Regions from separate parts of the Stenotrophomonas sp. 22DLJC03 genome, predicted to be linked through region 1. Evidence: predicted binding sites of a transcription regulator. Region 1 holds the regulator's gene; the other holds the start of a gene.

The links. Region 1 encodes FliA, which starts transcription of late flagellar genes. Its sites were predicted from a motif close to TAAAGTTTNNCNNNCNNNGGCCGATAA; they were not measured.
Region 2: AC13GA_RS13395 (methyl-accepting chemotaxis protein) is a predicted target of FliA. The motif match lies at 3,272-3,298, and genes of this name have one in related genera.

Annotation. Positions count from the first base shown of each region.
Region 1 is NZ_JBSPUG010000007.1:71,966-79,835, forward strand. It holds gene flhA (flagellar biosynthesis protein FlhA) at 1-1,397, shown strand, start outside; gene flhF (flagellar biosynthesis GTPase FlhF) at 1,543-3,183, shown strand; gene AC13GA_RS19005 (MinD/ParA family ATP-binding protein) at 3,170-4,057, shown strand; gene AC13GA_RS19010 (RNA polymerase sigma factor FliA) at 4,054-4,797, shown strand; gene cheY (chemotaxis response regulator CheY) at 4,855-5,247, shown strand; gene AC13GA_RS19020 (protein phosphatase CheZ) at 5,247-5,852, shown strand; gene AC13GA_RS19025 (chemotaxis protein CheA) at 5,855-7,678, shown strand; gene AC13GA_RS19030 (flagellar motor protein) at 7,780-7,870, shown strand, end outside.
Region 2 is NZ_JBSPUG010000003.1:578,143-586,012, forward strand. It holds gene AC13GA_RS13375 (DUF4434 domain-containing protein) at 1-783, shown strand, start outside; gene AC13GA_RS13380 (MarR family winged helix-turn-helix transcriptional regulator) at 789-1,253, opposite strand; gene AC13GA_RS13385 (S41 family peptidase) at 1,303-2,214, shown strand; gene AC13GA_RS13390 (NAD-dependent epimerase/dehydratase family protein) at 2,313-3,206, shown strand; gene AC13GA_RS13395 (methyl-accepting chemotaxis protein) at 3,417-5,948, shown strand; gene AC13GA_RS13400 (DUF2628 domain-containing protein) at 6,045-6,431, opposite strand; gene AC13GA_RS13405 (hypothetical protein) at 6,649-6,819, shown strand; gene AC13GA_RS13410 (TonB-dependent receptor domain-containing protein) at 6,880-7,870, opposite strand, start outside.

The sequences.
Region 1 (7,870 bases):
CCGCTGCCACCTATACCCTGCTGTCAATCGGCGACGGCCTGGTGGCGCAGCTGCCGGCCCTGCTGGTCTCCAGTGCGGTGGCGATGCTGGTCACCCGTGCTTCGCGCTCGCAGGACATGGCCCAGGCGATGAGCGGCCAGGTGTTCGGCCAGTACCGCGCGCTTGCGATCACCGCCGGCATCCTCGGTGTGGTCGGCCTGGTGCCGGGCATGCCCAACGTCGCTTTCCTGACGCTGGCCGCGATCCTGGGTTTCATCGCATGGAAGCTGTACCGCAAGAGCAAGCTGCCGGCTGCCGATGCCTCCGCCGGCAACAGTGACGCCGCCGCACTCACTGCGCTGGGCCGTCCGGCCGCACCCGCGCCCACCGCCGAACTGAGCTGGGACGAGCTGCGCCCGGTCGATCCGCTGGGCCTGGAGGTCGGCTACCGCCTGATCCCGCTGGTGGACAGCAACCAGGGCGGCGAACTGATGGCGCGGATCAAGGGCGTGCGCCGCAAGCTGACCCAGGATGTCGGCTTCCTGATTCCGTCGGTGCACATCCGCGACAACCTGGAACTGCCGGCCAATGGCTACCGCGTGCTGGTGCACGGCGTGCCGGTGGCCACCGCCGAGATCCATCCGGACCGCGAGCTGGCACTGGACCCGGGCAGCGCGCTCGGTGCGCTGGAAGGTATCGCCGGCAAGGACCCCGCCTTCGGCCTGGACGCGACCTGGATCCAGCCGCACCAGCGCGCCCAGGCCGAGACGCTCGGCTACACCGTGGTCGATCCGGCCACCGTGGTCGCTACCCACCTCTCGCACCTGATCCGCGAACACGCGCCGGAACTGCTCGGCCACGAAGAAGTGCAGCACCTGCTGGCCAACCTGGCCAAGAGTGCGCCCAAGCTCGTCGAAGATCTGACGCCGAAGGCACTGCCGCTGTCGGCGGTGGTACGGGTGCTGCAGAACCTGCTGGTCGAGCGCATTCCGATCCGCCAGCTGCGCAAGATCGCCGAAGCGCTGGTCGAACACGCGCCCAGCAGCCAGGACCCGGCCGTGCTGACTGCCGCCGTGCGCACCGCACTGGGCCGCTTCATCGTGCAGGAGATCGCCGGAATGTCGGCCGAGCTGCCGGTGTTCACGCTCAACCCACAATTGGAACGTGTCTTGCAGGAGTCCACGCAGGGCAACGGCGCCGCGCTGGAACCCGGACTCGCTGAGCGACTGCACCAGAGCCTGGCCGAATGTGTCAGCAAGCAGGAAGCCCGCAACGAGCCCGCGGTCGTGCTGGTACCCGGCCCGGTGCGCGCCGCGCTGGCCCGCCTGGTCCGCCACAGCGTTCCGTCGCTGTCGGTCCTGGCCTACAGCGAGGTGCCGGAGGACAAGCGCCTGAAGCTGGTCGGAACGATCAGCTGACGCCGCCCTCCGATGCGCCAGAAAACAGACACCACTTTCGAACCAACGCAACAGACAGATACCAAGGGGAACCCGCACCGTGCAGACCACCGACCACCCGAGTTCTCCGACCGCCACCCCGCCGTCTTCGTCCCGTGACCACAGCATGAAAATCAAACGATTCGTTGCCGCCGACATGCGCTCGGCCATGAACCTGGTGCGCAAGGAACATGGTCCTGACGCCGTGATCCTGTCCAACCGCCGGATCGAGGAAGGCATCGAGATCGTTGCCGCCGCCAACTACGACGAGAGCGCCGTGCAGCGTGCACTGGAAGCCTCGCGTCGTGACATCGCCCCGCCGCCGGCACCAAAGCCGCGCAATGCCGCCGACGCGGTGATCGCTGCAGTGACCCGTCGCCGCAGTGCCACCCCGGCACCGGAACCGGTGGCTGCGACCACCTCGGCCGTTGCCGCGCTGGCCCGCGCCGCCGTTGGTGCCACCGGCCGGACCCTGGACAGCGCCGACGAGATCGTGCCGACCCGCGGCAGCACCGGCTTCGCCGCCACCCTGGCGCGTGCTGCCGTCAACGAACCGGCGCGTGCGGAACAGGCCTTCGGCCCGTTCGCAGACGCCGTCGCCGGCGCTGTCGCTGCACCCGCCGTGATCATCCCGGCCAACCGTGCGCGCTTCCAGATCGATCCGCCGCATGCCGAGCATCAGCAAAGCCCGGCCCCGGCCGTGGCGGTGCAGCCGCCGCCGCTGCCGCTGCCGGCCAGCGTTGTGGCCGACGCGCAGTCGCAGACCTTCGCCGACGAACCGTCGATGGCGGACGCAACCATCGACACCGCCCCGGAACCGACCCTTGCACCAGCCCCGGTGCTGACCGTGGTCGCCCAGGACGATGCCGAGATCCGACAGCTGCGCCAGGAAGTGGCCGGCATGCGCCAGGTGATCGAGCGCGAGATGAACCGCTTCACCGACGAGCGCCTGCGTGGCTGCCCGGTGCGCGCCACTGCACTGGACCTGATGGACGAGTACGGCTTCGACGCCGGCCTGGCCCGCGACGTGGCCATGCAGATCCCGCTGGAGACCGATGCGCACCGCGGCCGCGGCCTGATGCTCGGGCTGATCTCGCGCAAGCTGCCGATCGCCCCGGTCGACCCGCTGGAGGAAGGCGGCGTGATCGCTCTCGTCGGCCCGACCGGCGCCGGCAAGACCACCACCATCGCCAAGCTGGCCTCGCGCTTCGCCGAGAAGCACGCCCCGCGCGATGTCGCCCTGGTCACCACCGACACCACCCGCATCGGTGCCCGCGAGCAGCTGTACGGTTACGGCCGCCAGCTCGGCATCGCGGTGCATGAGGCCAACAGCGGCACCGACCTGGACCAGCTGCTGGAACGCTTGAAGGACTACAAGCTGGTACTGATCGACACCGCCGGCCTGGGCCCGCGCGACCGCGCCCTGGCCGCCCAGCTGCAGTGGCTGCGTGCCGCCCGCCAGGTACGCACCCTGCTGGTGCTGCCGGCCAACACCAGCTTCGGCGACATGGACGAGGTGGTCCGCCGCTTCGGCGCGGCCAACCTGCAGGGCCTGGTGCTGAGCAAGCTGGACGAGACCGGCCGCTTCGGCAACGCCCTGTCGGTGGCCGTGGACCACGCCCTGCCGATCACCTGGGTGACCGACGGCCAGGACGTTCCGGAGGACCTGCACCGGGCCAGTGCAGCCAATCTCGTACTTCGCCTTGAAGATTTGCGCCGCGCGGCCGATATGCCCTGCAACCCGGAGTTGAACCATGCCGTCGCGTGAGTACGCCAAGCTGACCAAGACCTTCCCGCTGTCGGCCACCCGCAGCGAGCCGCTCGGCCCTGTGCGCACCATTGCGGTCACTGGCGGCAAGGGCGGCGTGGGCAAGACGAATGTGTCCGCCAACCTGGCCGTGGCGCTGGCCGGCATGGGCAAGCGCACGCTGCTGCTGGACGCCGACCTCGGCCTGGCCAACATCGACGTGATCCTGGGACTGAACCCCACCTTTACCCTGGCCGACTTGGTCGCCGGCCGCTGCTCGCTGGATGACGTCATCGTCGAAGGCCCGAACGGCGTGCTGGTGGTCCCGGCCGCGTCCGGCCGCCGCCACATGGCCGAGCTGGCCCCGGCCGAGCACGTCGGCCTGGTCAACGTGTTCTCCGAGCTGGAACGCGAGCTGGACATCATGGTGGTGGACACCGCCGCCGGCATCAACGATGGCGTACTGACCTTCTGCCAGGCCGCACAGGACACCGTGGTGGTGGTCTGTGACGAGCCGGCCTCGATCACCGACGCCTACGCACTGATCAAGGTGCTATCGCGCGAGCGTGGCGTGGACCGCATCCAGGTGGTGGCCAACATGGTGCGCGACCCCAACGAGGGCCGCGTGCTGTACGAAAAGCTGACCCGTGTCTGCGAGAAGTTCCTCGCCGATGTCTCGCTGAACTACCTCGGCTGCGTTCCGCAGGACGATTGGCTGCGCCTGTCGGTGCAGCGCCAGCAGCCGGTGGTGAAGGCCTATCCGTCCAGCCCGGCCGCGCTGGCGATCACCGAGATCGCGCGCCGTACCGCGCGCTGGCAGGCGCCGACCGAACCGCGTGGCGGCGTCGAATTCTTCCTCGAACGCATCCTCAAGCAGCGTGGGGTGACGGCATGAAAGGCGCAGCCCAGTACAGGGAAGTGCAGCGCTCGGCGGCGAACGAAGTCATCGCCCAGCATTCGGACCTGGTGCGGCGCATCGCCCACCACCTGGCCGCGCGCCTGCCAGCCAGCGTCGAGGTCGACGACCTGATCCAGGCCGGAATGATGGGCCTGATCGAAGCCTCGCGCAGCTACGACGCCGACCAGGGCGCCTCGTTCGAGACCTACGCGTCGATCCGCATCCGCGGCTCGATGATCGACGAGATCCGCCGTGGCGACTGGGTGCCCCGCTCGGTGCACCGCCGCGCTCGTGATGCCGCCGCCACCATCCGTCGCCTGGAGCAGAGCAGCGGCCGCGCCGCCAGTGCCACCGAAGTGGCCGCGGCGATGGAAATGCCGCTGCCCGAATACCTGAGGCTGATGGAAGACGCCGCACGTGGCCAGGTGCTGAGCCTGGAGTCGCGCATCGAAGACCAGGGCGAGCTGGACACCGTCACCCAGGGGGGCCCGACCCCGCAGCAGGTGCTGGAGCGCGGCGAGTTCGGCCGCGAGCTGGGCAAGGCGATCGGCCACCTGCCCGAGCGCGAGCAGCTGGTGCTGTCGCTCTACTACGAGCAGGAGCTGAACCTGAAGGAGATCGGCGCGGTGCTTGGCGTGAGTGAATCGCGGGTCTGCCAGATCCACGGCCAGGCAGTGCTGCGCCTGCGTGGTCGACTGAAGATTTTCGAGGCGGCGGACGCCGGCCTGGAAGAATGAACATGCCCGAGGCGGCTGCCCCCGGCCGCCCGGACTGAACAACAAAGGAACTCTGCTTTGAACAAGAACATGCGCATCCTGATCGTCGACGACTTCTCGACCATGCGTCGGATCGTCAAGAACCTGCTGGGCGATCTGGGCTTCACCAATACCGCCGAAGCCGAGGACGGGCATGCCGCGCTGTCGCTGCTGCAGAGCCAGCCGTTCGATTTCGTGGTCACCGACTGGAACATGCCGGTGATGACCGGCATCGAACTGCTCAAGGCGATCCGCGCCGATGCCAAGCTGAAGACACTGCCGGTGCTGATGGTGACGGCCGAAGCCAAGCGCGAGCAGATCATCGAAGCTGCCCAGAGCGGCGTGAACGGCTACATCATCAAGCCGTTCACCGCGCAGACCCTGGAAGAGAAGCTCGGCAAGATCTTCGAACGCCTGGCGGCCAGCGCCTGATGGATACCACGGTCGACAGGAACGCCCTCGCCCTGCGCCTGCAGGAAGCCCTGGACGCACTCGAGTCCGGTGACGAAGCCGCGTGGCGGCAACGCATCGACGGACTGGTCGCGCTGCGCACGCAGCCGATGATGAGCGGCCTTTCGCGGCTGGCCCGTGAGCTGGGACAGGCGCTGGGTGAGCTGCCGACCGTGCCTGACGAAGCAGGCGAACTGGACGACGCCTGCGCGCGCCTGGACCACGTGGTGGCGATGACCGAACAGGCCACCCATCGCACCCTGGACCTGGCCGAGGAATGCCGCAGCCTGACCGAACAGCTGCGCGCCGAAGGCCTGCAGCCTGGCCAGGACGCGCAGCTCGAGCGCATCCGCCACAACCTGACCGAGATCGCCCTGACCCAGAGCTACCAGGACCTGACCGGGCAGATCATCCGTCGCGTGGTCGGCATCGTGCGCCGCGTGCACGAAGGCTTCGGCGCACTCGGCCTGCCGCCGGAACAGCATCGCACCGACCCGGAACTGGCCGGGCCGGCACTGAAGGGACTGGACCGCCACGCGGTCTCGCAGAACGACGCCGACGACCTGTTGTCGGATCTGGGGCTGTAAGCATGAGCGCGGTATCCGACGACATCACTGCCGATTTCATCATCGAGGCGCAGGAAATCCTGGATCGCCTGGGCGAACAGCTGGTGTCGCTGGAGCAGGCACCCCAGGACGGCGACCAGCTCAATGCGGTGTTCCGCGGCTACCACACGCTGAAGGGTGGCGCCGGCTTCCTTGGCGTGACGGCCATGGTTGAACTGTGCCACGCCGCCGAAGAAGCCCTCGGCGCCGCACGCGCCGGCCAGGCGGTGCTGCAGGCCCACCATTTCGATGCCGCCCAGCAATCGCTGGATTACCTGCAGTCGATGCTGGATGCGGTGTCCTCGGGTACCGAACCGGGCTACGCGCCCCCCGAGCTGATCGCGCAGTTCGATGTACACGGTGGCGCCACCGCCCCGGCGGCCGCCGCTGCGCCCGCCGCCGGTGGCAGTGACCTGATCACCGACGATGAGTTCGAGGCCCTGCTCGACCAGCTGCACGGCGGCAATGCCCCGACCGCGGTCGCACCGGCGAAGAAGGCCGACGACGGCCTGATCAGCGAAGACGAGTTCGAAGCCCTGCTCGACCAGCTGCACGGTGGCGCCGCACCCGGCACCAAACCGGTCGCCGCAGTGCCGGCGGCACCGCCCGCGCCACGCCCAACCGCACCCGCACCGGCGGCCAAGCCGCCCGCCAAGCCACTGGCCGAAGCCGAGCACACCGTGCGCGTGGATACCAAGCGCCTGGATGCGATCGTCAACCTGATCGGCGAACTGGTGCTGTCACGCAATCGCTTGAAGACCCTGCGTGCGCGCCTGCGCGACGAGGAGCTGGACCGTGCGGTATCCACGCTGGACATCGCCACCGCACGCCTGCAGTCGGCGGTGATGCGTACCCGCATGCAGCCGGTGGGCAAGGTGTTCTCGCGCTTCCCCAAGGTCGCCCGCGACGTTGCCCGCTCGCTGAAGAAGGAAGTGGACCTTGAGCTGATCGGCGCCGAAACCGAGCTCGACCGCAACCTGGTCGAAGCCCTGGCCGACCCGCTGGTGCATCTGGTCCGCAACGCCATCGACCATGGCGTGGAAACGCCCGAGCTGCGTGAAGCCCAGGGCAAGCCTCGGATGGGCCACGTGCGCCTGTCGGCGCAGCAGGAAGGCGACTACGTCAGCATCGAAGTACAGGACGATGGCGCCGGCATCGATCCGGAAAAGCTGCGCGCGAAGGCACGCGAGAAGGGCCTGATCGATCCGGAAGCCGCGGCCCGCCTGAGCAGCGAGGAATGCCTGCACCTGGTGTTCCTGCCCGGCTTCTCGACCAAGCAGCAGGTCACGGATATCTCCGGCCGTGGTGTCGGCATGGACGTGGTGCAGTCGCGCATCCGCGAACTCAGCGGCCAGATCCAGATCCAGTCGGAACTGGGCCGCGGCAGTCGCTTCCTGATCCGCGTGCCGCTGACCCTGGCGATCCTGCCGACCCTGCTGGTGCAGGCCGGCGAGGACGTCTACGCCTTGCCGCTGGCACGCGTGATGGAAGTGCTGCACGCCCCGCGCACCTCGCTGGGCTGGTTCGATGGACGTGCCGTGCTCGACCGCCGCTCGCATACCCTGGCGCTGGTCGATCTTCGCCAATGGCTGGATGTGACGCCGGCCGCCTCGCCGCTGCTGACCATCGTCGTGCTGCAGGCCGGTGAAGCCCGGTTCGGCCTGGTCGTGGACCAGGTGCGAGGGCGCGAGGAAGTGGTCATCAAACCCTTGCCCAAGGCGCTGCGTGGCCTGGCTGGTTATGCCGGTGCAACCTTGATCGGCGATGGTCGCATGGCCCTGATCCTGGACGTGGACGGACTGCGCTGAAGCCCGGCGAGCCATGCCCGGCGACCCGAAAACTGTGACTACCGTCTGTACACGACCTCCCGGTGTCTCAAGTCCCATTCACACAAGCCGATACCGGACCCATGGATAGACTCAGCCTCATTGGACTCTTTCTCGCCCTGGCCTCGCTGGTCGGCGGCAGCATCCTCAAGGGCGCCGGCCTGGCGTCGCTGT
Region 2 (7,870 bases), on a different contig from region 1:
CGCCCGGGACATTCCACCGAGGAGTACTTCCAGGCGCTGTCGGCAACGCTGGGTGCTGACGGCCTGTGGGCCGACATCGAACTGTTCAACCATGGCAGCCCGTTGTTCATGGATACCGGCAACGGGCTGTCCGGCGCCTACCGGCCTGCCTCGGTACAGCGCATCAACCAGCAGTTGTGGAGTGCACGTTCGGCTGGCAAACGCGTTGCCTGGCTCAACCAGTACCACATGTCCGAGGTGGTCGGCCCTGGCCAGGGCCACGTCGAAGCGCCACGGATGATGAACACCTACCGCGGGTTGTATGGCCTGGGTGCCTCATACATCGTCGATCCGGTGCAGACCACCTACAGCTACAGCGTGGCGCCGGATGCGAACTATCCCGACGGCACAGGCCACGAGCTGTTCGACCGCCGGGTGGGCGATCCGCGCAACCCGATGGATGCCGGCTGGGTGGGCGTGCATGGCAACGTCGCCGTCACCATCGATCTCGGCCAGCGCCGGCAGGTGGACTGGATTGGCCTGCACACGATGACACGCCCCGCCTGGGGCATTCTCACTCCCACCTCTGTGGAAGTGATGTGTGCCGAGCCGGGCACGCCTGCCGTAAAGATCGGCGCGCTGTCAGCGCCCTTCACCCAGGCCGGGCTGAGCGCTTCAACCGAAGAGGAATACGTGCTGGGCAACGTGGCACCGCTGGCCGCGCAGTGCCGCACACTGGAGCTACGCGTGGCCAATGGCAGCTGGACCTTCCTCAGTGAAATCGAGATGGCGGCGGAGCAGTAAGGGCGTCAGCGCACGCGCCCATCGCGCAGTCGCTGCGCGAAGGGTCGCTGTTCAAGCGCTTGCAGCGTGTCGCGCAGCACCTGCTCCAACGACTGCCCGAGATCGACGTCCAGGCTGCGTGCCGCGCGCGCCGTCGCCTGCCACTGCGCCTGCAGCGCCGGCAGCGACTGCAGTGCATGCGGGCTCAGTTGCAGGATGCGCTCGCGACTGTCTTCGCCGACGGCGGTGTGCAGCCAGCCGTCGCGCACCATCGCTGAAACCGTCTGGCTGAGCGCCGAATGGCTGAGCCCGCAGGCCAGCGCCAGGTCCTTGATACGGCAGGGCCCCTGCGCCATCAGCGTGCGCAGCACCGGCGTGTAACGCGGCCGGTAGTCCAGTTGCAGATCGCGATAGGCCTGCTCGACGGCCGGGTCGAGCTGATCAAGAAGAGCACGTAGCAGGGTGCCCAGGGTGGCATGTTGGAGATCCATGGTCGTGATGATATATAAGCACTTACATATCATCAATGCGGGGTGGGGCATGGCGGTTTCGTGGATGCTTGGCGCGCTGCTGGCAGCCTCCTGCCCTGCACAGGAGGCGGTGCTGCAGGCGGCGGCCACGGCCATACAGGCGCAGTACCTGGACGCGGCGGAAGGTGCCCGCATCGCCGATGCCCTGCGTGGTTGGTCGAACGAACAGCGCTACGCCGATACGTGTGCGGATCCGAAGGCCTTCAGCTTGCGCCTGAACCAGGACCTGGACGTATTCGATGGCCATTTCCACGTCGAGCGGGTGGATGCCAGCGCCGGACAGGACGATTGGCTGATGGCCTGGCGCGCCGACGCCCGCAGCAACGGTGCCGGCGTGCGCGAGGTAAAGGTGCTGGAGGGCAATATTGGTTACCTGCGGCTGAGCACTTTCTATCCGCTCGACCTGGCCAGGCCGAAGCTGTCTGCTGCCTTCACCCTGCTGGCCGACACCGATGGGCTGGTGCTGGATCTGCGCCAGAACGGCGGCGGTGATGACGGCAGCGCCGACCTGCTGGTGCGTACCTTGCTGGATGCGAACATCACCCAGGTGCAGGCACTGGAGCAGCGTGGCCGACGTACCCCGGTGCCGTTGCCACCGGCGAGCCTGCCGGCGTACCTGAAGCCGCTGGTGGTACTGATCGACCGCCGCACCGGCTCGGCTGCCGAATATGTCGCCTTTTCGTTGCAGGCGCTGGGTCGCGCGCGCATCGTTGGCAGCCGCAGTGGCGGTGCCGCACATATGTTCGATGATCCTGTGCTGCTGCCGGATGGCTATCAGATCAGCATTCCGGACCGGCAACCGATCAATCTCCGCACCGGTGGCAACTGGGAGCGCACCGGTGTCAGGCCCGACGTCGCCGGTGGTGACGATCCATTGTTCGTCGCCCGTCAGTTGTTGGCCATGCCGGCGTCGTCAAGATGAACGCACAATTGCAACCATGCCCTATCGCAGACGACATGCAGCGTGCCTAGAATCGATGCATCCCGGTAGTTCCCGGGCGCTTCGAGTGAATGGACTCAATGAAGATTCTGTTGACCGGCAGTTCCGGGCGGATCGGGCGCGCGATCTTCGGCGCGTTGGCGGCGGCCCATGAAGTGGTGGGGCTGGATCGCAGTCCGTTCGCCACTACGCGCATCATTGCCGATGTCACCGATCGTCAAGCGGTCACGCGGGCGGTGCAGGGTGTCGACGCGGTCATCCATACCGCGGCGCTGCATGCCCCGCACGTCGGGCTGGTGCCGGATGCGGTGTTCCAGCAGATCAACGTGGACGCCACCGCACACCTGCTGCAGGCCGCGCGCGAGGCCGGTGCACGGCGCTTCGTGCTGACCAGCACCACCGCCCTGTACGGTCACGCGGTGGTGGCCGGCGGCTGCCGCTGGATCGACGAGGACACCGAGCCCCTGCCGCGCACCATCTACCATCGCACCAAGCTGCAGGCAGAGGCCCTGGCCGAAGCTGCAACCGCGCCGGATTTCAGTGTGCGCGTGCTGCGCATGGGCCGTTGCTTTCCGGAACCGCCCGAGCGCATGGCGATGTTCCGCCTGCACCGTGGCATCGACGCGCGCGACGTGGCCAGCGCGCACGCCGCGCTGCTGCTGGATGAAGGCGCTGCCTTCGCCCGCTATCTCGCCTGTGCACCGACCCCGTTCCGGCGCGAGGACTGCCTGGAGCTGGCCACCCAGCCGCGCAACGTGCTGGCCCGGCGTGCGCCACAGCTGCTGGCCGAGTTCGAACGCCGCCGTTGGCCGTTGCCGCTGAGCATCGATCGCGTCTACGACAGTGCCCGTATGCGGCGGGCGTTGGGGTGGCAGCCGCGCTTCGGCCCGGACGATGTCTTGCAGCAGTACGCGGCTGGCAGCATCGAAGTGCTGCCGCGGGCGGAATGGATCAAGGACCGCGTGGCCGAATAGGGCGGCAGCAGGGCGGGTTCCTGACCCGACCCTGAGTACGTTCAGCAATGTGCAGGACGGCCGCCTCAACCTCGTTGGCGGGCGGCCGCTAACCCGGTGCGCTTCCTGTGCTGGGCCCGGCCCGGCGACCGGTGGCCTGCGCGATGGATCGCGCGCCTGCGCGGTGCCCTCGCGGTGCCGGTCGTCCTGAACTGCCTTGCGGATCCTTCCATGCCTTCTTCCCGCTCCGTCGCCGCCCGCCGCCCGGGCAGCATCGCCCACAAGCTGATGCTCGGCACCGCCGTGATCGCGCTGCTGTGCTTCGGCCTGACCGCGTTCCTGATCTATCGCCAGGCCAGCGCCAGCCTGGTCAATGCCTCGCGCCAGACCATGGCCAGCGAAGCCACCGCCGAGGCACGCCAGGTCGCGGCCGACCTCGGCACGGCTTTCGCCAGCAACGATGCCATGGTTGAAAGCGTGCTGGCCCAGCGTGCCCGTGGCGACGTGCCCGATCGCGCCAGCCTGGCGGCGGTGCTCGGCGAACAGCTGCGTACCCATCCGGAATGGCTGGGCAAGAGCACCATGTGGGAAGCTGATGCCTTCGATGGCAAGGATGCCGAGTTCGTCAACACCGAGGCGCACGATGCCACAGGTCGCTACATGAGCTACTGGGCCTGGCACGATGGCACGCCGCAGCAGTCGACGATGACCGACTACACCGAGACCGCCAGCGGCTCCGGCGACTGGTACATGGTACCCAGCCGCGACAAGCTGGCGAAGGTGAGCGAGCCCTACGCCTATGACATCGGCGGCCAGCAGGTGCTGATGAGCACGCTGAGTACGCCGATCGTCGAAAACGGTACGTTCCTCGGCGTGTTTACCGTCGACTTCTCGCTGGCCGCGCTGCAGAAGCACCTGGCCACGCTGAAGCCGATGGGCGCCGGCCGCGTCGAGCTGCTCTCGCCCAATGGCGTGGTGCTGGCTTCGGCCAATCCCGCTGAAATCGGCAAGCCGCGCAGCGATGCACTGACCCGCAGCATGCTGGCCGACATCGCCGCCGACCGCCGCTTCGAAGCCTTCACCCCGGATGCGGCCGGCAACGTGCGTGTGTACGTACCGCTGCGCGTGGGCGATGCCCCGCAGCGCTTCGCGCTGGGCGTGGTGATGCCGCATGCGGTGATCGTGGCAGAGGCGCGCCAGCTGCTGTGGCTGACCCTGCTGGTCGGTGTGGTGGCCGCCTTGACCCTCAGTGCGGGTGTCTACGTGCTGCTGCGCCGCCTGGCGATCCGCCCGCTGGCCGAAGCGGTGCGCGTAGCCGGCGATGTCGCCGCGGGCAAGCTGGACAGTGCGCTGCCGACGCGCAGCAATGACGAAGTGGGGCGCCTGCTGGAGGCGATGCAGGGCATGCGCGGCCAGCTGCAGTCGGTGATGGCCGCGCAGTCCGAAATGGCGCGTCGCCACGATGCCGGCGAGCTCAGCTACCGCATGGACGCCACTGTATTCCCCGGCGAGTACGGCCGCATGGTGGCCGACAGCAACCAGCTGGTGGCCTCCAGCAATGCGGTCACCCAGCGCCTGGTCGAGGTGATGCAGCGCTACGCAGTGGGTGACCTCAGCGTGGACATGGAAGCATTGCCGGGCGAGAAGGCAGTGTTCAGCGCCGCGATGGCCACCACCAAGAGCAATCTGGCGGCGATCAACGATCAGATCCAGCAGCTGGCTGCTGCGGCTGCTGCCGGTGACTTCGCGGTGCGCGGCGACGCCCTGCGCTTCGACTACGATTTCCGCCGCATGGTCGAAACCCTCAATACCATGATGGAGGTCAGCGACCACAACCTGGCCGAGCTGTCGACGCTGCTGTGTGCGATCGCCGCCGGCGATCTGAGCGCGCGCATGCAGGGTGACTTCCATGGGGTGTTCGCGGTGATGCGCGACGATGCCAACAGCACCGTGCAGCAGCTGACCCGGATCGTTGGCCAGATCCAGCAGTCGGCCGCCAGCATCCGCCTGGCCGCCGGTGAGATTGCCGCCGGCAACAGTGACCTGTCACGCCGCACCGAGCAGCAGGCCGCGAATCTGGAAGAAACCGCCGCTTCGATGGAAGAACTGACCTCCACCGTGCGTCAGAACGCCGACCACGCGCTGCAGGCCAATACCCTGGCGGGCTCCGCTGCAGGTGTCGCCAGTGAAGGTGGCCAGGTGGTCAGCCAAGTGGTGCAGACCATGGAGCAGATCGAGGCCTCCTCGCAGCGCATTGCCGAGATCATTTCGGTGATCGATGGCATCGCCTTCCAGACCAACATCCTTGCACTGAACGCGGCAGTGGAAGCAGCACGCGCCGGTGAGCAGGGTCGTGGCTTCGCCGTGGTCGCCAGTGAAGTGCGCGCGCTGGCCCAGCGTTCGGCGGGTGCTGCCAAGGAGATCAAGGGGCTGATCGACGCATCGGTGGCACAGGTCGGTGCCGGAGCGCAGCTGGTACACGGCGCCGGACGCACCATGCAGGAGATCGTTGGCCAGGTCGGCCGGGTCAACGAGATCATGGCCGAGATCTCGGCGGCGTCGCGCGAGCAGTCGGCGGGCATCGAGCAGGTCAACCAGACCGTGGTGCAGATGGACGAGACCACCCAGCAGAACGCTGCGCTGGTGGAGGAAGCCAGCGCCGCAGCGCGGGCGATGGAAGAACAGGCCGAGCAGCTGGCGGTGGCGGTATCGCGCTTCCGGCTGCAGGCCGAGCCGGTAGCCGCGGCACGCTACGCGGCCTGAGCCGCGGCTGGCACAAATGAAGACGCCCGGCAAAAGCCGGGCGTCCTTGTTTCAGCTTGCTGGCATGCCGGTACCGGGTCCGGCAATCGCAATCGTTCAGAACATGCCTTCGAAGGGGTTCCAGCTGGCTTTGCCCTTCACCTGCTCCAGGTAGTAGCTGTAGTTGGTGCTGGCGGCGACCAGGAAGTTCATGGCAATGAACAGTGGACGCGCAACGACATCCGGCAGGAACAGGGAGACGATGCCCAGCACGATGCCGATGCCGATCACCACCAGCGCCTTGCGCCACATCCCCAGGATGAGCAGGTAGATGAAGCCGAAGAAGAACGCGAAGAAGTTGATGTTGATCTTCAGGCGGTCGCCGAAGGACAGCGCCTTCCAGGCGTGTTTGAATCCCGGCTCCTTGGGAGCACCGTGCTGCTGGAAGAAGTTGAAGCGGAACTGCCACTTCGGGCTGAAGCGGGTGAGGTCGACTGCGTTCATTGACGATTACGTCCTTGTAGGAAAACGATTACATGGTACGAGGCCGCCGGTTCAGGAAACTACCCTCAACCGTCAAAAATGTGACGCGCCCAGCATGTGCAGGTCTGCGGCGGGGCGCCGCACCGTCACCCATCCGCCTTGTTTTTAGGATAGGGTGCGCAGTTCCGCCGCCGCCCCAGCTGATTCCGGGCAGCGGCGGGATGTCCATGGAGGTTGCATGACCACACCTGCTACACCGGAAAACGCACCGGGACCGGTGCTCCTGCCGACACCTGAAGTGGTGCAGGCACAACAACTGCTCGCACGCCAGCAACTGGCGGTGGCAATGGACCGTGCGCGCACGGCGGCCACGCAGAACGCGGCACCGGCCGCGCTGGAAAGCGAGTAACCCGCAACACCGCCGATCGCGCTGGCCAGCCGCCAGCGCGATCGCGGCGCGCGTCGCCGGTCAGAAGCGCGCGGTCATGCTCAGGAAGTAACTGCGCCCGGCCACGAAGTAGTCGGTGGAGCCTTCCGCGTACAGCTTCTTGTCGGCCAGGTTGCTGACGCCACCACGCAGGGTCAGTACCTCGTTGACGTTCCAGGCGGCGGTCAGGTCATACAGGGTGTAGGCCTTGAGGAAGGTCGTCGCCGTGCCGGTCTGCTTGCCGGTGTACTGCGCCGACAGGCTGCTGGAGAACGTCGTGTTGGGCGTCCAGTCCAGCGACGAGTAGCCCGAGAACTCCGGGGTATCGATCAGGTTCCTGCCGGTGGTCAGGTTCTTGGCTTCCTTCATCCAGGTCGCCGAGGTGCGCCAGCGCCAGTGCTCGCCGAAGCGGACGTTCAGGTTGCCTTCCATGCCGCTGGTACGCGCGCGCTGCACGTTGCTCATGCGCGTCCACCAGATGCCGTTGAACTTGCCCAGCGGTGCGTATTCGATCTTGTTCCTGAAGTCGGTATGGAAATAGGTCAGGCCGGCATCGACCAGGTCGTTGTCGAAGCTGATGCCGATCTCGCGGTTGGTGCTGGTTTCCGGATCCAGGTCCGGATTGCCGGCCATGTAGCAGCCGCCACGGGTATAGCCCAGCGGGATCAGCGAGGTGCAGCCACGGCCGCCGGACTGGGTGGCAGCGCTGGGCGAGTTCTCGGTCAGGCTGGGCGCACGGAAGCCCTTGGAGACGCCACCGCGGACCGTCCACTGTTCGGCCGGATGCCAGACCAGGTACGCACGCGGGCTGACGTGGCCGCCGAACTTCTCATGGTGGTCCAGGCGCGCGCCCAGGGTCAGGGCCAGCGTGCGGTGCAGCTTCAGCTCGTCCTCGACGAACAGCGCCCAGGTATCCACCTGCAGGTCGGAGCCACTGACCGCGTTGCCTGCGTAGTCGATCGGCGCGCGGCCGATGGTGTCGGTGTTGGTCAGTTCCTGGCGCTTCCACTGGCCACCCACGGCGAACTGGTGT